Linked DNA regions of Algoriphagus machipongonensis. The protein of the gene in region 2 binds, or shares a complex with, the protein of the main gene of each other region. Links are inferred from orthologs where the notes say so. Each region holds a gene or a part of one and is shown on either strand. Other genes may lie near its edges. The genes, in order: secY and secA.

Region 1 (6,489 bases), 4.1 Mb from region 2 along the record:
AGTGGTAAGTAACAAAATGGAGAAATCCGTTACCGTTGCAGTTGAGCGTCGCATGAAGCATGCCATGTACGGTAAATTTGTTGCCAAAACAACCAAATTTATGGCTCATGACGAGAAAAACGAGTGTAACCCAGGTGACCTCGTGAAAATCAGTGAAACTCGTCCGCTGAGTAAGAACAAACGTTGGAGAGTAGTTGAAATTATCGAAAGGGCTAAATAATCATGATACAACAAGAATCCAGACTAAGCGTGGCGGACAACTCCGGTGCTAAAGAAGTATTGGTGATCCGTGTATTGGGAGGAACCAAGAAGCGTTATGCTTCTATTGGTGACAAAGTAGTCGTGACTGTAAAGTCAGCCCTATCTTCCAGCAACATGAAAAAAGGTACCGTTTCCAGAGCGGTAATCGTGCGTACCAGAAAAGAAGTGAGAAGAAAAGACGGTTCTTATATCCGATTTGAGGACAACGCTGCTGTATTGTTAAACAACAACGATGAGCCAAGAGGCACTCGTATCTTCGGCCCTGTTGCCAGAGAGTTGAGAGAGAAGCAGTTTATGAAAATCGTTTCTTTAGCCCCTGAAGTATTGTAATCATGGAGAGAAAATTCAATAAGCAGCCTAAGCTGCATATCAAAACTGGTGATACTGTCAAGGTAATCTCTGGTGATGACAAAGGCAAAACAGGCAAAGTGCTTTCAGTAGATATAGCTAAAAGAAGAGCTTTCGTAGAAGGAATCAATATGATTACCAAGCACGTTAAGCCTACTGCAGCTAAACCACAAGGTGGAATCGAAAAGAAAGAAGCTGCTTTGCACATCAGTAACTTGATGCTTGTAGATCCTAAGACTGGTGAAGCCACCAGAATTGGTCGCAAGGCAGGTGAAAATGGAAAACTAGTGAGATACTCTAAGAAAACTGGGGAGGTGATCAATGGCTAATCCAAGAATCAAACAAAAATACGTAGACGATATCGTTCCTGCGTTGAAGGAGAAGTTCCAATATTCTTCTGTAATGCAAGTGCCAAAACTTTCTAAGATTGTTCTTAACAAAGGAATCGGTGCTGCTGTAGCAGATAAGAAATTGGTAGATCAAGGAGTAGAAGAACTATCTTTGATCACTGGTCAGAGAGCAGTATCTACTAAAGCTAAGACTTCTGTATCTAACTTTAAGCTAAGAGAAGGCATGCCTATCGGAGCTAAAGTTACTTTGAGAGGTCAGAAAATGTATGAATTCCTAGACAGATTGATGACTGTAGCACTACCTCGTGTACGTGACTTCAAAGGAATCTCTGACAAAGGATTTGACGGAAGAGGTAACTACACTTTAGGTGTAGAGGAGCAAATTATCTTCCCTGAGATCAGCATCGAAAAGGTGAACAGAATCTCTGGTATGGATATTACCTTCGTAACTTCCGCTAATACAGATGAGGAAAGCTTCGCGTTATTGAAGGCTTTCGGAATGCCGTTCGTTAACAAAAATAAAGAAGAATAGTCATGGCAAAAGAGTCCATCAAAGCTCGTGAGAGAAAAAGAGAACGTCTGGTAGCCAAGTATGCTAAGAAAAGAGCTGAGCTAAAAGCGGCTGGCGATTACGAAGCACTTGACAAATTGCCAAAGAACGCTTCACCAGTAAGACTTCATAATAGATGTAAGCTAACTGGTCGTCCAAAAGGCTACATGAGAAAATTCGGTATCAACAGGGTAACCTTCAGGGAAATGGCCTCTTCAGGCAAAATTCCTGGAGTGACTAAGTCCAGCTGGTAAAAAAACGACAGTAGTTTTTATTCTAAAAATCAATTCGTAACTTTGCACGCCCAAATAGGGTGAGCTAGACTTATAAAATATCATGACTGATCCAATAGCTGATTATCTGACTAGGTTGAGAAACGCGATTAAAGCGTCTCACCGAATCGTAGAGATACCTGCTTCTAATATTAAGAAGGAGATTACTAAAGTTTTGTTTGACAAAGGATATATCCAGAATTATAAATTCGAGGAGAATGGTCCACAGGGAACTATCAAGATTGCCTTGAAGTATAACCCTTCTACTAAGCAAAACGCAATTGTAAACCTAAAGAGAGTAAGTACACCAGGTTTGAGAAAGTATGTAAAGCATGATTCTCTTCCACGTGTTATCAACGGCTTAGGTATCGCCGTAATTTCTACCTCTAAAGGTGTAATGACAGACAAAGAAGCCCGCGTCGAAGGCGTTGGAGGCGAAGTACTTTGCTACGTATATTAATTTACTATCATGTCTAGAATAGGTAAAAAACCAATAAATCTACCTGGCGGTGTTACTGTAGACGTGTCAGCTCACGGGCTGGTCACTGTTAAAGGTCCAAAAGGTACGCTCACTCAGGATGTGAATCCTGATATTGAGGTAAAAGTGGAAGACAATGATGTAGTTGTTTCCAGACCTACGGATTCCAAAAGACACAAGTCTATGCACGGACTTTACAGATCTTTGATCAACAATATGGTGATCGGAGTATCTGAAGGGTACAAAAAAGAACTTGAGCTTGTGGGTGTAGGTTATAAGGCTGCAAATCAAGGTCAAGTGTTAGAACTTTCTCTTGGTTATTCTCACAATATCTTCTTCGCTTTGCCAGCAGATGTGGCTGTGAAGACAGAAACTCCTAAAGGTAAAAACCCGATCATTACTTTGGAGTCTATTGATAAAGAATTGATCGGACAAGTAGCTGCCAAAATCAAAGGTCTTCGTAAGGTTGAACCTTACAAAGGTAAAGGTGTACGCTTCGTGGGTGAACAAATTAGACGTAAGGCTGGTAAAACTGCCGGTAAAAAATAATAGGTTATGGCATTTAACAAGAATTCCAGAAGACTTAGAATCAAGCAGGGTATCAGAAAAAAGATTTCTGGTACGGATTCCAGACCACGTTTGTCAGTATTCAAAAGTAATACTGGTATGTATGCTCAACTTGTGGATGACCTTAAAGGTCAGACATTGGCATATGCTTCTTCCAAAGAATTGGGAGCTAAGAAAAACACAAACGTTTCAATAGCTGCAGAAGTAGGTAAAAAACTTGCTGAAAAAGCTGTCGCAAACGGTGTTAGCGAAGTAGTATTCGATAGAAACGGTTACTTGTACCATGGTAAAGTGAAAGCTTTAGCAGATGGTGCTAGAGAAGGAGGCCTTAAATTTTAATCAACTATGTCTCAAACTAGAAAAAAGCCTATCAGGGCTACAGATACAGAACTTAAGGAAAAAGTAGTTTCTATAAACCGTGTTGCCAAAGTGGTAAAAGGTGGTAGAAGATTCTCTTTTTCAGCAATTGTTGTTGTGGGTGATGGAGCTGGTGTAGTTGGTTACGGTTTGGGTAAAGCCAACGAAGTAACTGATGCTATCACCAAAGGCATCGAAGATGCTAAGAAAAACTTGGTAAAAGTACCAGTTTTGAAAGGTACCATCCCTCATGAGCAAATAGGTAAATATGGTGGTGGTTTTGTATTGATCAAGCCAGCTGCTGCAGGTACAGGTGTTATCGCCGGTGGTGCTATGCGTGCTGTTTTGGAAAGTGCCGGCGTTACTGACGTATTGGCAAAGTCCAAAGGATCATCTAACCCTCACAATGTGGTTAAAGCGACAATTGATGCTTTGACTCACTTAAGAGATGCGATTGCCGTTTCTCAGCAAAGAGGTGTGAAAATGTCTAAAGTCTTTAACGGATAATTATCATGGGAAAGATCAAAATCACACAAACTAGAAGCATTATCAAACGCCCTAAGGATCAAAAGGCTACAATAATTGCTTTAGGACTAGGAAAAATCAGCAAGTCTGTGGAATTGGAAAATACTCCATCAGTAGCTGGAATGGTTAATAAAGTTAGTCACCTTGTAAAAGTGGAGGAAGCTTAATTATGAAACTGCATACATTAAAACCAGCAGAAGGTTCTACCAAAAATCGTAAAAGAATCGGTCGTGGACAAGGTTCTGGACGAGGTGGAACTTCTACAAGAGGTCATAAAGGTGCTAAATCTAGATCTGGTTATAAAACTAAGCTTGGATTTGAAGGTGGTCAGATGCCACTTCAGAGAAGAGTTCCTAAATTTGGCTTCAAAAGCTTGAATAGAGTTGAGTTCAAACCAGTAAATTTGGATACCTTGCAAGCTCTTGCCGAGTCTTATAACTTAGAGGCTGTAAACTTGGACACTTTGGTGTCTCACGGAGTAGCTTCTAAGAATGATAAAATTAAAATCCTTGGTGGGGGTGAATTGAAAGCCAAATTGGACGTTACCGCACATCAATTCTCAGCTTCTGCTACAGAGGCAATCGAGAAGAACGGTGGGTCTGTAAACAAGATTTAATTAAATGAAAAAGTTTATTTCGACGGTTAAGAATATTTTCTCTATCGAAGATCTGAGAGTTAGGATCCTGAATACCATCGGGTTCCTAATTATCTTCAGATTAGGTTCTTACGTTGTTCTTCCAGGTGTTGACCCATCTTTGTTAGGTGAGGGAGCTGCTGAGGGCATCTTTGGATTGATAGATACATTCCTAGGTGGAGCATTTAGTAATGCTTCCATTTTTGGATTAGGCATCATGCCATATATTTCTGCTTCCATTGTGTTGCAGTTATTGACTGTCGGAGTACCATATTTTCAAAAAATGCAGAAGGAGGGTGAGTCTGGAAGAAAGAGAATCAACCAGATCACTAGAGTATTAACTATCCTTATTACCATCGCTCAAGGTATTGGCTACGTAAGTGCTACTATTTTACCAACAGGCGCTGTGATGATTGATACCACCCTTTTCATGTTTAGTTCATTGGTGTTACTTTCTGCCGGAACCATGTTTTGTATGTGGTTGGGTGAGAAGATCACTGAGAAGGGAATCGGTAACGGTATCTCTATGTTGATCATGATCGGTATCATCTCCAGATTTCCAGGGGCAATTATTGCTGAAGGATTGGAGAAAGGAACCTCCGGAATGTTGCTTTTGATTATTGAAGCAGTTGTATTGTTCTTTGTGGTTGTTGGAGTTATTGCTCTGACAGAAGCTACAAGAAGAATCCCTGTTCAGTATGCCAAACAAGTAGTAGGTGGCAAAGTATATGGTGGCCAGAGACAATATATTCCTATTAAAGTGAATGCCTCTGGAGTAATGCCTATTATCTTTGCACAATCATTGATGTTCTTGCCAGCCATGATCGCACAGATCTGGGCTCAGGAAAGTGATATAGCAAACTACATTGGTAGCACGTTCAGTGATTTTACTTCATGGCAGTATAATTTGCTGTTCGCAGTCTTAATTATCATTTTCACGTTCTTCTACACTGCTATTACAGTTAACCCTGAGCAGATAGCTGAAGACATGAAGAGAAATGGAGGATTCGTTCCTGGCATTAAACCTGGAGCCCCAACATCTGAATTTATTGATGGTATCATCTCTAAAATCACCTTGCCTGGGTCTATCCTTCTAGCATTAGTAGCGGTTATGCCGGCTTTTGCAATCATTGCAGGAGTGGGTGGAGAATTTGCTCAATTCTATGGAGGAACTTCACTATTGATTATGGTAGGAGTTATCTTGGATACCTTGAGACAAATTGAAAGTTACTTGTTAATGCGTCATTATGAAGGCATGATGAAAAGTGGTAATATGAAGAATAACCCTTCTAATTACCAAGTAGCTTAATATGATTCATTATAAGACTTCAGAAGAAGTTCAAATAATAAAAGAAAGTGCCGATATACTTGGTAGAGCCCACGGGGAAGTAGCGAAGTATGTCAAGGAAGGGGTAAAGACCTCTTTCTTAGATAAAATTGCTGAAGAGTTTATTAGGGATCATGACGGCGTTCCTTCCTTTAAAGGATACAACGGATTCCCTGCTTCACTCTGCATATCTGTGAACGAAGTAGTTGTTCATGGTTTTCCCAGCGAATATGAATTGAAAGATGGCGATATAATCTCAATAGATTGTGGAGTCTTTCACCAAGGTTTTCATAGCGATTCCGCTTATACATACCCCATTGGTGAGGTTTCCCCTTCTGTCATAGATTTACTTAAAGCCACTAAAGATTCACTTTATCTGGGAATTGAAAAGGCTGTTTTTGGGAATAGAATTGGAGATGTGGGTAACACCATTCAAAAATTTGTTGAAGCGAAAGGCTATACAGTTGTCCGCGAATTAGTAGGACACGGTTTAGGACGAAATCTTCACGAAGCTCCAGAAGTTCCTAATTACGGTAAAAAAGGTAGTGGCCCCCAGTTGAAATCTGGAATGGTGATTGCAATTGAGCCGATGGTAAATCTAGGTACACGAAATATTGTACAAGAGAGAGATGGCTGGACGATCCGCACTGCAGATCGGAAACCATCTGCCCATTATGAGCATACAGTGGCAATATTTGAAGATAAAACAGAGGTTTTGACGACCCATAAATACATAGAAGAGAATTTTAAATTCTAATATGGCTAAACAGACATCTATCGAACAAGACGGTACCATCATCGAAGCATTATCTAATGCGAT
Region 2 (7,550 bases):
TTTGAAGGAAAGGATATCCTTTTCTAATTTCGAAATCCAACTTTCCACCCATACCTTCTACGATACCATGGGCAATTTGAAGCATTTTTTCATGGGCCTTTGCTCTCCATTCTTCATTCAAAGTCCTAAAAGTACCCTGAATCTTTACTTCATTAGGGATGACATTGGTTGCTCCCAAAGCTTCTACTTTCCCAAAAGAAAGCACAGAAGGAATTTTTGGACTAGCTGCTCGACTCACCACCTGCTGCAAAGCAACAATCATATGCGAAGCAATCAATACAGGATCAATCAGGGTTTCGGGCATTGCCCCATGGCCTCCTTTTCCTTTGACTGTGACATAAATTTCATCTGCACTGGCCATATAGATTCCCTTTCTGAAACCTACTTTACCAGCATCTATAAATGGCATCACATGCTGTCCAATAATTCCAGCAGGCTTAGGGTTTTCTAAAACTTTATCTTTAATCATCAAAGAAGCTCCACCTGGAACCACCTCTTCTCCTGGTTGGAAAATCAATTTTATCGTCCCTTCAAAATCTTCCTTGACTTCGTTTAAAATTTTTGCTGCTCCCAATAAAGAAGCTGTGTGTGCATCATGCCCACAGGCATGCATCACCCCTTCATTTTGAGATTTATAAGGAACGTCATTGGCTTCGATAATAGGTAGTGCATCCATATCTGCACGAAGGGCAACGACTTTTTTATCTGGATTTTTTCCTTTGATCAAAGCAGCCCAGCCTGTATTCGCTTTTTGCTCAATCTCAGTAATCCCCATCGATTGGAGTTTTTCTTTTACAAAAGCTGCAGTCTTAAATTCAGAATAGGAAAGCTCAGGATTGGCATGTAAATGCCTTCTATTCCCGATTACTTCTTCTTTATAGGCTTTTGCAAGCGACTTAATTTTGTCCTTCAACATTCGAATCTAGGATTTCCGGGGCTTCGTACTCTTTTCTCTGAAATCTGTCTTGAATTATCCTTGCTGTGGGAAACTGCGATTTGATCAGTGAAAAGCTCTTTTGAGCCTCAATTTTATAATTAAATTTCCCCACTTTCAATAAGTAGCGAGGTTCTTGGTATTGCATTTCTGCCTTGATATCAGGGAAGTTTTCCGCTAATTCTTCTTGGGTTTCAAATGCTTTTGTCCGGTCGATTCCAGAGTAGATCAATACGGAATAACCATTGAAATATGGCTCTTCCAAATTCTTCTCGTAAAGACCTGTGATTACTTGATCTAAGTCAGAATCAACTGTTTTTACGGAGCTTTCCGTATTGCTGGTATTTTGCTTTGCCAACTCAGCTTCATAGTCAGGATAAACCGGCAAAGAGGCCGTCAAGTTTTCTTGGTAGCTCGCATAGGTAGCAGCCCCATTTGTTCCTGATTTGCTGGATTTACAACCTGTAGCAATTATTGCTATTAATCCGACTACCCAAAAAGCTCTCATAAATTCTTAGATTATTCGATGATAACACATTTACCTTCTTGTAAGTCCTGCTCTACACTTTTATACTTGACATCTGACTTGGTAGTGCCATTGGTATACTGTACAGAAACACGGTCATTTCTACCATAGGTTTTCTCCGACTTTCTTGGAGCAACAACCTGAGGAGCTGGTCTTCCAGCAGATGCCGCCGCTGCTGCCGCACGATTAGCACCAGGATTTAAGGTACTGGAAACTTCTTCTTTGCTGGCCTGACCCTGTTGAACAGGCGCTTTTGGAGCTTGCGCTGCATGAACTTCACTTGGATCTTGCTTTGGCAAATCTGCTCTGGAAATAAAGGATATCACATCCTCATTCAGTTTACCAATGAAACGCTTGAACATTTCGAATGCCTCAAACTTATAAATCAAAAGTGGATCTTTCTGCTCGTAAACGGCATTTTGCACAGACTGCTTTAAGTCATCCATGTCGCGTAGGTGCTCTTTCCAGTTTTGATCAATGATCGCCAAAGTCACATTTTTTTCGATGGATCTGACCAATTCACGACCTTCATTTTCAATCATTTTTTCCAGATTCACCACGACCCCGATCTGCTTGATACCATCTGAAATTGGAACCATGATATCTTTCACAGTAGCACCTCTCTCTTCCTGAACTCTTTTGAAGATCGGAAGCGCTGTGCTCATAATCATCTCATTCTTCTTCTTATAACTTTCATAGGCTGCTTCATATAGTTCCTGAGTCAGGGTTTGAGCATCCTTTGTTTTAAGATCACTTTCAGAAATCTGGAAATCTAGGCCTAAAGAAGTGAAAATATTCATTCTTAAATCTTCAACCTCACCACTGGATTTACCCATTTCGATATTGCTTTCGCAAACATCATACATGATATTCAAGATATCCAGCTCCAGACGATCACCTTTCAGTGCATTCTTTCTTCTTTTATAAACGACCTCTCTCTGTGAATTCATCACATCATCGTATTCAAGAAGTCTCTTTCTCGTACCAAAGTTATTTTCCTCAACCTTTCTCTGAGCTCTTTCGATGGATTTGGTAATCATACTATGCTGAATTACCTCTCCTTCTTCCAGCCCCATTCTATCCATCAATTTGGCGATTCTGTCTGATCCAAAAAGTCTCATCAAACTATCTTCCAAAGACACAAAGAACTGTGAAGATCCCACATCACCCTGACGACCTGCACGACCTCTCAACTGTCTATCCACTCGTCTAGACTCATGTCTTTCTGTACCGATAATGGCCAAACCACCCGCCTTTTTAGACTCTGGTGAAAGTTTAATATCAGTACCTCTACCTGCCATGTTGGTGGCAATAGTTACTGTACCTGAATTACCAGCCATTGCTACCACATCTGCTTCCTTCGCATGCTGTTTTGCATTCAATACCTGGTGTGGAATTTTCTTCAAAGTCAACATCCTACTCAATACTTCGGATATTTCTACAGAGGTCGTACCTACTAGTACAGGTCTTCCTGCTGCTACCAATTCGTTAATTTCATCAACAACAGCATTGAATTTCTCACGAACAGTTTTATAAACTTTATCTTCTTTATCCGCTCTTTGAATGACTCTATTCGTAGGAATTACTACTACGTCCAACTTATAAATTTCCCAGAACTCACCTGCTTCGGTCTCAGCAGTACCGGTCATACCTGCAAGCTTGTGGTACATCCTAAAGTAGTTCTGTAAGGTAATGGTGGCGTAAGTTTGTGTGGCATCCTCCACCTTCACATTTTCCTTCGCTTCAATTGCCTGGTGCAAGCCGTCAGAATATCTACGTCCTTCCATCACACGACCTGTTTGCTCATCCACGATCTTCACCTTGCCATCCACAATGATGTACTCCGTGTCACGCTCAAACATACAATAAGCTTTCAAAAGCTGATTGACGGTATGAATCCTTTGTGCTTTTACACCATAATCCTTGATTACTTCTTCCTTACGAATAAGCTTCTCCTTGTCATCTACCGTTTCATCTTTCTCAAGATCTGCGATGACTTCTCCAATATCTGGTAAAATGAAAAATTCAGCATTTTCATTTTTAGTGGTCATGATATCAATACCACGATCCGTCAAATCAACTACATTGGTTTTTTCATCAATGGTAAACATTAGCGGCTCATCAGCCTCTGGCATATTCCGCTTATTATCCTGGAGATAAAAATTTTCGGTTTTCTGTAAGATCACTCGAATACCAGGCTCAGATAGATATTTAATCAATGGCTTATACTTAGGCATTCCTCTAAATGCTCTAAACAAGGCTAAACCACCCTCTTTTTCATTGCCATCTGCTATCTGCTTTTTAGCAGAAGATAAATATCCCTGTACTAACTTTCTTTGCTCATCTACCAAAGTGGCTACTCGAGGCTTCATGTCATCAAATTCATGAACATCCCCTTTTGGAACCGGACCGGATATAATCAAAGGTGTTCTGGCATCATCAATCAATACAGAATCGACCTCATCAATCATAGCAAAATGATGTTTGCCCTGAACCAAATCTCCTCCATCACGCGCCATATTATCTCTTAGATAATCAAAGCCAAATTCGTTATTGGTACCATAGACGATATCACTTCCGTAAGCTTTCTTTCTACCTTCGGAATTAGGCTGGTATTTATCAATACAATCGACTGATAAACCATGGAATTGAAAAAGTGGGGCATTCCATTCGGAATCTCGTTTTGCCAGGTAATCATTGACCGTAACGATATGTACTCCTCGACCTGCCAAAGCGTTTAGATAGGCAGGAAGGGTAGAAACCAATGTTTTACCTTCACCTGTCGCCATCTCGGCAATTTTACCATTGTGTAAAACCATACCACCGATTAGCTGCACATCGTAATGAACCATGTCCCAGACTACTTCAGTGCCTGCGGCTAGCCATTTATTATGCCAAATAGCATGATCTCCATCAATCTCAACATTTTGCTTGGTAGCAGCAAGCTCTCTGTCGTGAAGAGAAGCTGTAACTCGCAATTGCTTGTTTTCTTTAAACCTGCGTGCAGTTTCTTTGATCACAGCAAAAGCCGTAGGCATAACCTCCTGCAATACTTCCTCTAAAGACTCATCTCTTTCTTTCTCCAGTTGGTCAATTTCATTGAACAATTGATCTTTTTGATGAATCGCATTGGCAGGTAATTCATTAATCTGAACTCTGATTTTCCCGATTTTATCGTCAATAGATTTTAATCGCTCATTAATGATCGCTCTGATTTCATCAGTTTTCCCTCTCAACTCATCATCTGAGATTGAGGCAAGGCTGACAAAGATTTTATTGATGACTTCTACTTTTGGAGATAACTCCTTTATATCTCTATCGGACTTCGTTCCGAATACTTTTGCGAGTCCTTTTGCTAATATGTCTAACATGTCGAATGAATGTGATTCTCAAAACGGGCTCTAAAATTAAGCCCTTTTTATTACAATTGATAATACATCCCGAAGTGTTCCGGATGTACTTATTTCATTTTAAATTTTAATCTTCCCAGTAAATACCTGTTCGGCAGGACCTATTAACCATATATCTTGAAAACCACCAGTTTGGCCAGCGGTAAATCTAACGGATAACTTGCCCCCAAGGGTATTAATTTTTATTTCTGCTTTATCCTGATCTTTAGCATAAACCAAAGCACAGGCCGTAACGCCCGTTCCACAAGACAAAGTCTCATTTTCAACTCCGCGCTCGTAAGTCCGAACGTATATTTCTTCTTTTGAAATAGGCTCCACAAAATTTACGTTGGTTCCTGCAGGAGCATACATTTCATCGTATCGAACAGATTTTCCTTCATCAAAAACCGGATAATCCGAAATCTTACTTACCATCCGTACATGATGCGGGGAACCTGTATTCACAAAATAGTCTTCTGCTTTCTCCTCAATCTTTTCCACATCACCCATTAGTAACTGAACCAATCCATCTTGAATAATAGCTTCATGTGGACCATCAATCGCAAGAAATTGGGTTTTGTCGCTGATGATTTCTAAAAAAGCGGAAAATGCTACTGCACATCTGGCTCCATTTCCACACATGCTTTGGGAACCATCAGCATTGAAATAGATCATCTCAAAATCATAGTCCTTATGATTCCTGATAAGAATCAATCCATCTGCTCCCACTCCAAACTTCCGATCACAAATCTTAGACACCAAGGCTAAATCACCTGCATCAAAATTTTCTTTTCTGTCATCAATCATGACAAAATCATTCCCGGTTCCTTGGTATTTGTAAAATGTAATTTCCATGGATTTTTTGCTTAACATTCTTAGGTTCAAAAACTCAACCAACTGCCATTAAGAATGCAAACATAATCAACTTGTCACAAAATCAGACTTATTGTCTGATTAGGGTTTTCAAAAACGACAAAATTGATGGACTTCTATATTTCCATCAGTGGACTTTAGAAAATCATTCGACAAGCCTATTTATCCAAATCATAGGAATGAGAATCATAAAACCGATGAAAAGACCGGAAATCCGGCTCTTTTTCATTTATTTCGAACTCTAATTGATAAACACTATGCAAGATCCTAAGTCCCTAACTTCTGTCGCTTTATTTCACGAAACATTTAAACATCCGGTTTTAAAAGAACCTACGATTCCATCTGATACAAGATGTAATCTTCGGGTTTCTTTACTTGCCGAGGAATTAAAGGAATTGGAAGAAGCCATCGACAACAAAGATTTGGTAGAAATTGCTGATGCACTCTGCGATCTTCAATATGTACTTTCCGGAGCCATATTGGAATTTGGTATGGGAGAAAAGTTCAAAGCTCTTTTTGATGAAGTTCAGCGATCCAATATGAGCAAAGCTTGCTTGACCGAAGAAGAAGCCAAAGCTACAGTTGCACATTATGAAGCCAAAGGCACTCCAAGCTTTTACGAAAAAGAAGGTGATTTATACCTTGTTTTTAGAGAAGGAGATCACAAAACACTAAAATCTGTCAATTATTCACCAGCTGATTTAGCAGGAATACTAAAAAAATAAGCTTAGGAAGTTTTGAGGCTTTTGTCCTGATAATTCTTGAGTTCCACAATTCGGGCCGGCATATTAAAGCCGGCCTTTTCTAATGTTGTCAACACTTCTATAATAGCTGTACTTTTTATCACGGCATCCGATATCGCCCTGGCAAAAGTATCCACCCAAAAGGTAGCCTGAATGTTCAAGGTGCTTTCACCAACTTCCACCACCCATACTTGAGGTTCTTTAGTATCATCCAAAACTCCAGGAACTTCCATTAGGGTTGATTTAATCAAGTCAACAGCTTTTTGATAATCCGAGCCATAATCCAGACCTATCATAAAATCATAGCGAAGGTAACCGTCGATAGTAAAATTGACCAACGGACTTTTTAAGATCAATCCATTCGGAATAAAAATATCTTTCCCATCGGCAGATTTGATCTGAGTATCTCGTAGGTTCAAAGTCAGTACTTTCCCTCTCATTCCATTCAGATCGACAAAATCTCCCACTCGAAATGGCCTTTTGAATGCTAAAATGATTCCAGCGAGGAAATTTTCTCCAATGTCTTTTAGAGCAAAGCCAATAATAAAAGCGGAGATTCCTGCTCCTGCCAACAAGCCAGAAACCACACCCGTCAGACCGATCACTCGAAATACAACTAACAGCCCGACCAATATAATGAGGGTGCTGAATATTCCAGCGAGGAAATTTGCCAGTAAATCATCATCCATTCGCTTCACCAAGCGTATTCTCAAAAACTTCTTTGATTTACGGGCGAAAAAGACAAATAATAAGAAGATTGCCAGGGATACTCCTGCAATAATCAGCCAGTTTTTTAGGGTGGACCAGTCTGGGGATAGATTGTTGAATTCATCCATTGGAGAAAAATACAAAAAGTAAATCAAAGTTGATTTCTCTTTTTTGTAGTTAATTTCCCAATTGCCTGAGTTTAAAATGGATTCCCTAAATCTTTCATCGCAACATAGACTGTCTTCAGTTGAGAATAATGTTCGATCGCAGCCAAGCCATTTTCTCTGCCAATTCCAGATTGCTTATTTCCTCCAAAAGGTATTTCTACTGGATTGATGTTATAAGTATTGATCCAACACATGCCTGCTTGCAAGCTA

Evidence for each region.
Region 1: the proteins of secA (region 2) and secY are in contact, whole or in part, in a crystal structure (PDB 3DIN), measured with the Thermotoga maritima proteins. The link is inferred for Algoriphagus machipongonensis from one-to-one orthologs. Residues at the interface, in WP_004082002.1 of Thermotoga maritima: Glu261, Ala262, Arg263, Lys300, Ala301, Arg302, Thr303, Ile304, Ile305, Leu323, Tyr324, Asp325, Pro326, Val329, Ser330, Tyr333, Ile336, Lys340, Phe345, Val349, Glu363, Phe364, Tyr374, Ser375, Gly376, Gly377, Glu393, Ile395, Thr482, Ser483; in WP_004081795.1 of Thermotoga maritima: Glu108, Gly109, Glu110, Glu111, Ala236, Glu237, Arg238, Arg239, Ile240, Thr241, Ile242, Gln243, Tyr244, Ala245, Arg246, Arg247, Val248, Thr249, Gly250, Arg251, Arg252, Val253, Tyr254, Gly256, Ala257, Ser258, Thr259, Tyr260, Leu261, Pro262.

Annotation. Positions count from the first base shown.
Region 1 is NZ_CM001023.1:4,396,812-4,403,300, reverse strand. The notes cover bases 3,671-6,489. They hold secY (preprotein translocase subunit SecY), read left to right. Parts: upstream 3,671-4,328; coding sequence 4,329-5,651; downstream 5,652-6,489. Other genes in these bases: infA (translation initiation factor IF-1), read left to right, coding at 6,428-6,489; map (type I methionyl aminopeptidase), read left to right, coding at 5,653-6,426; rplO (50S ribosomal protein L15), read left to right, coding at 3,878-4,324; rpmD (50S ribosomal protein L30), read left to right, coding at 3,696-3,875; rpsE (30S ribosomal protein S5), read left to right, coding at 3,671-3,690. In the rest of the region: rpsQ (30S ribosomal protein S17), read left to right, coding at 1-220; rplN (50S ribosomal protein L14), read left to right, coding at 223-591; rplX (50S ribosomal protein L24), read left to right, coding at 594-938; rplE (50S ribosomal protein L5), read left to right, coding at 931-1,491; rpsN (30S ribosomal protein S14), read left to right, coding at 1,494-1,763; rpsH (30S ribosomal protein S8), read left to right, coding at 1,846-2,241; rplF (50S ribosomal protein L6), read left to right, coding at 2,251-2,808; rplR (50S ribosomal protein L18), read left to right, coding at 2,815-3,165; more of rpsE, read left to right, coding at 3,172-3,670. UniProt on the Escherichia coli protein: The central subunit of the protein translocation channel SecYEG. Consists of two halves formed by TMs 1-5 and 6-10.
Region 2 is NZ_CM001023.1:261,679-269,228, reverse strand. The notes cover bases 1,254-5,133. They hold secA (preprotein translocase subunit SecA), read right to left. Parts: upstream 4,832-5,133; coding sequence 1,454-4,831; downstream 1,254-1,453. Other genes in these bases: dapF (diaminopimelate epimerase), read right to left, coding at 4,931-5,133; ALPR1_RS01230 (hypothetical protein), read right to left, coding at 1,254-1,442. Also shown: ALPR1_RS01235 (M20 metallopeptidase family protein), read right to left, coding at 1-916; more of ALPR1_RS01230, read right to left, coding at 897-1,253; more of dapF, read right to left, coding at 5,134-5,704; ALPR1_RS01215 (pyrophosphohydrolase domain-containing protein), read left to right, coding at 5,980-6,447; ALPR1_RS01210 (mechanosensitive ion channel family protein), read right to left, coding at 6,450-7,301; betB (betaine-aldehyde dehydrogenase), read right to left, coding at 7,373-7,550. UniProt on the Escherichia coli protein: Required for protein export, interacts with the SecYEG preprotein conducting channel.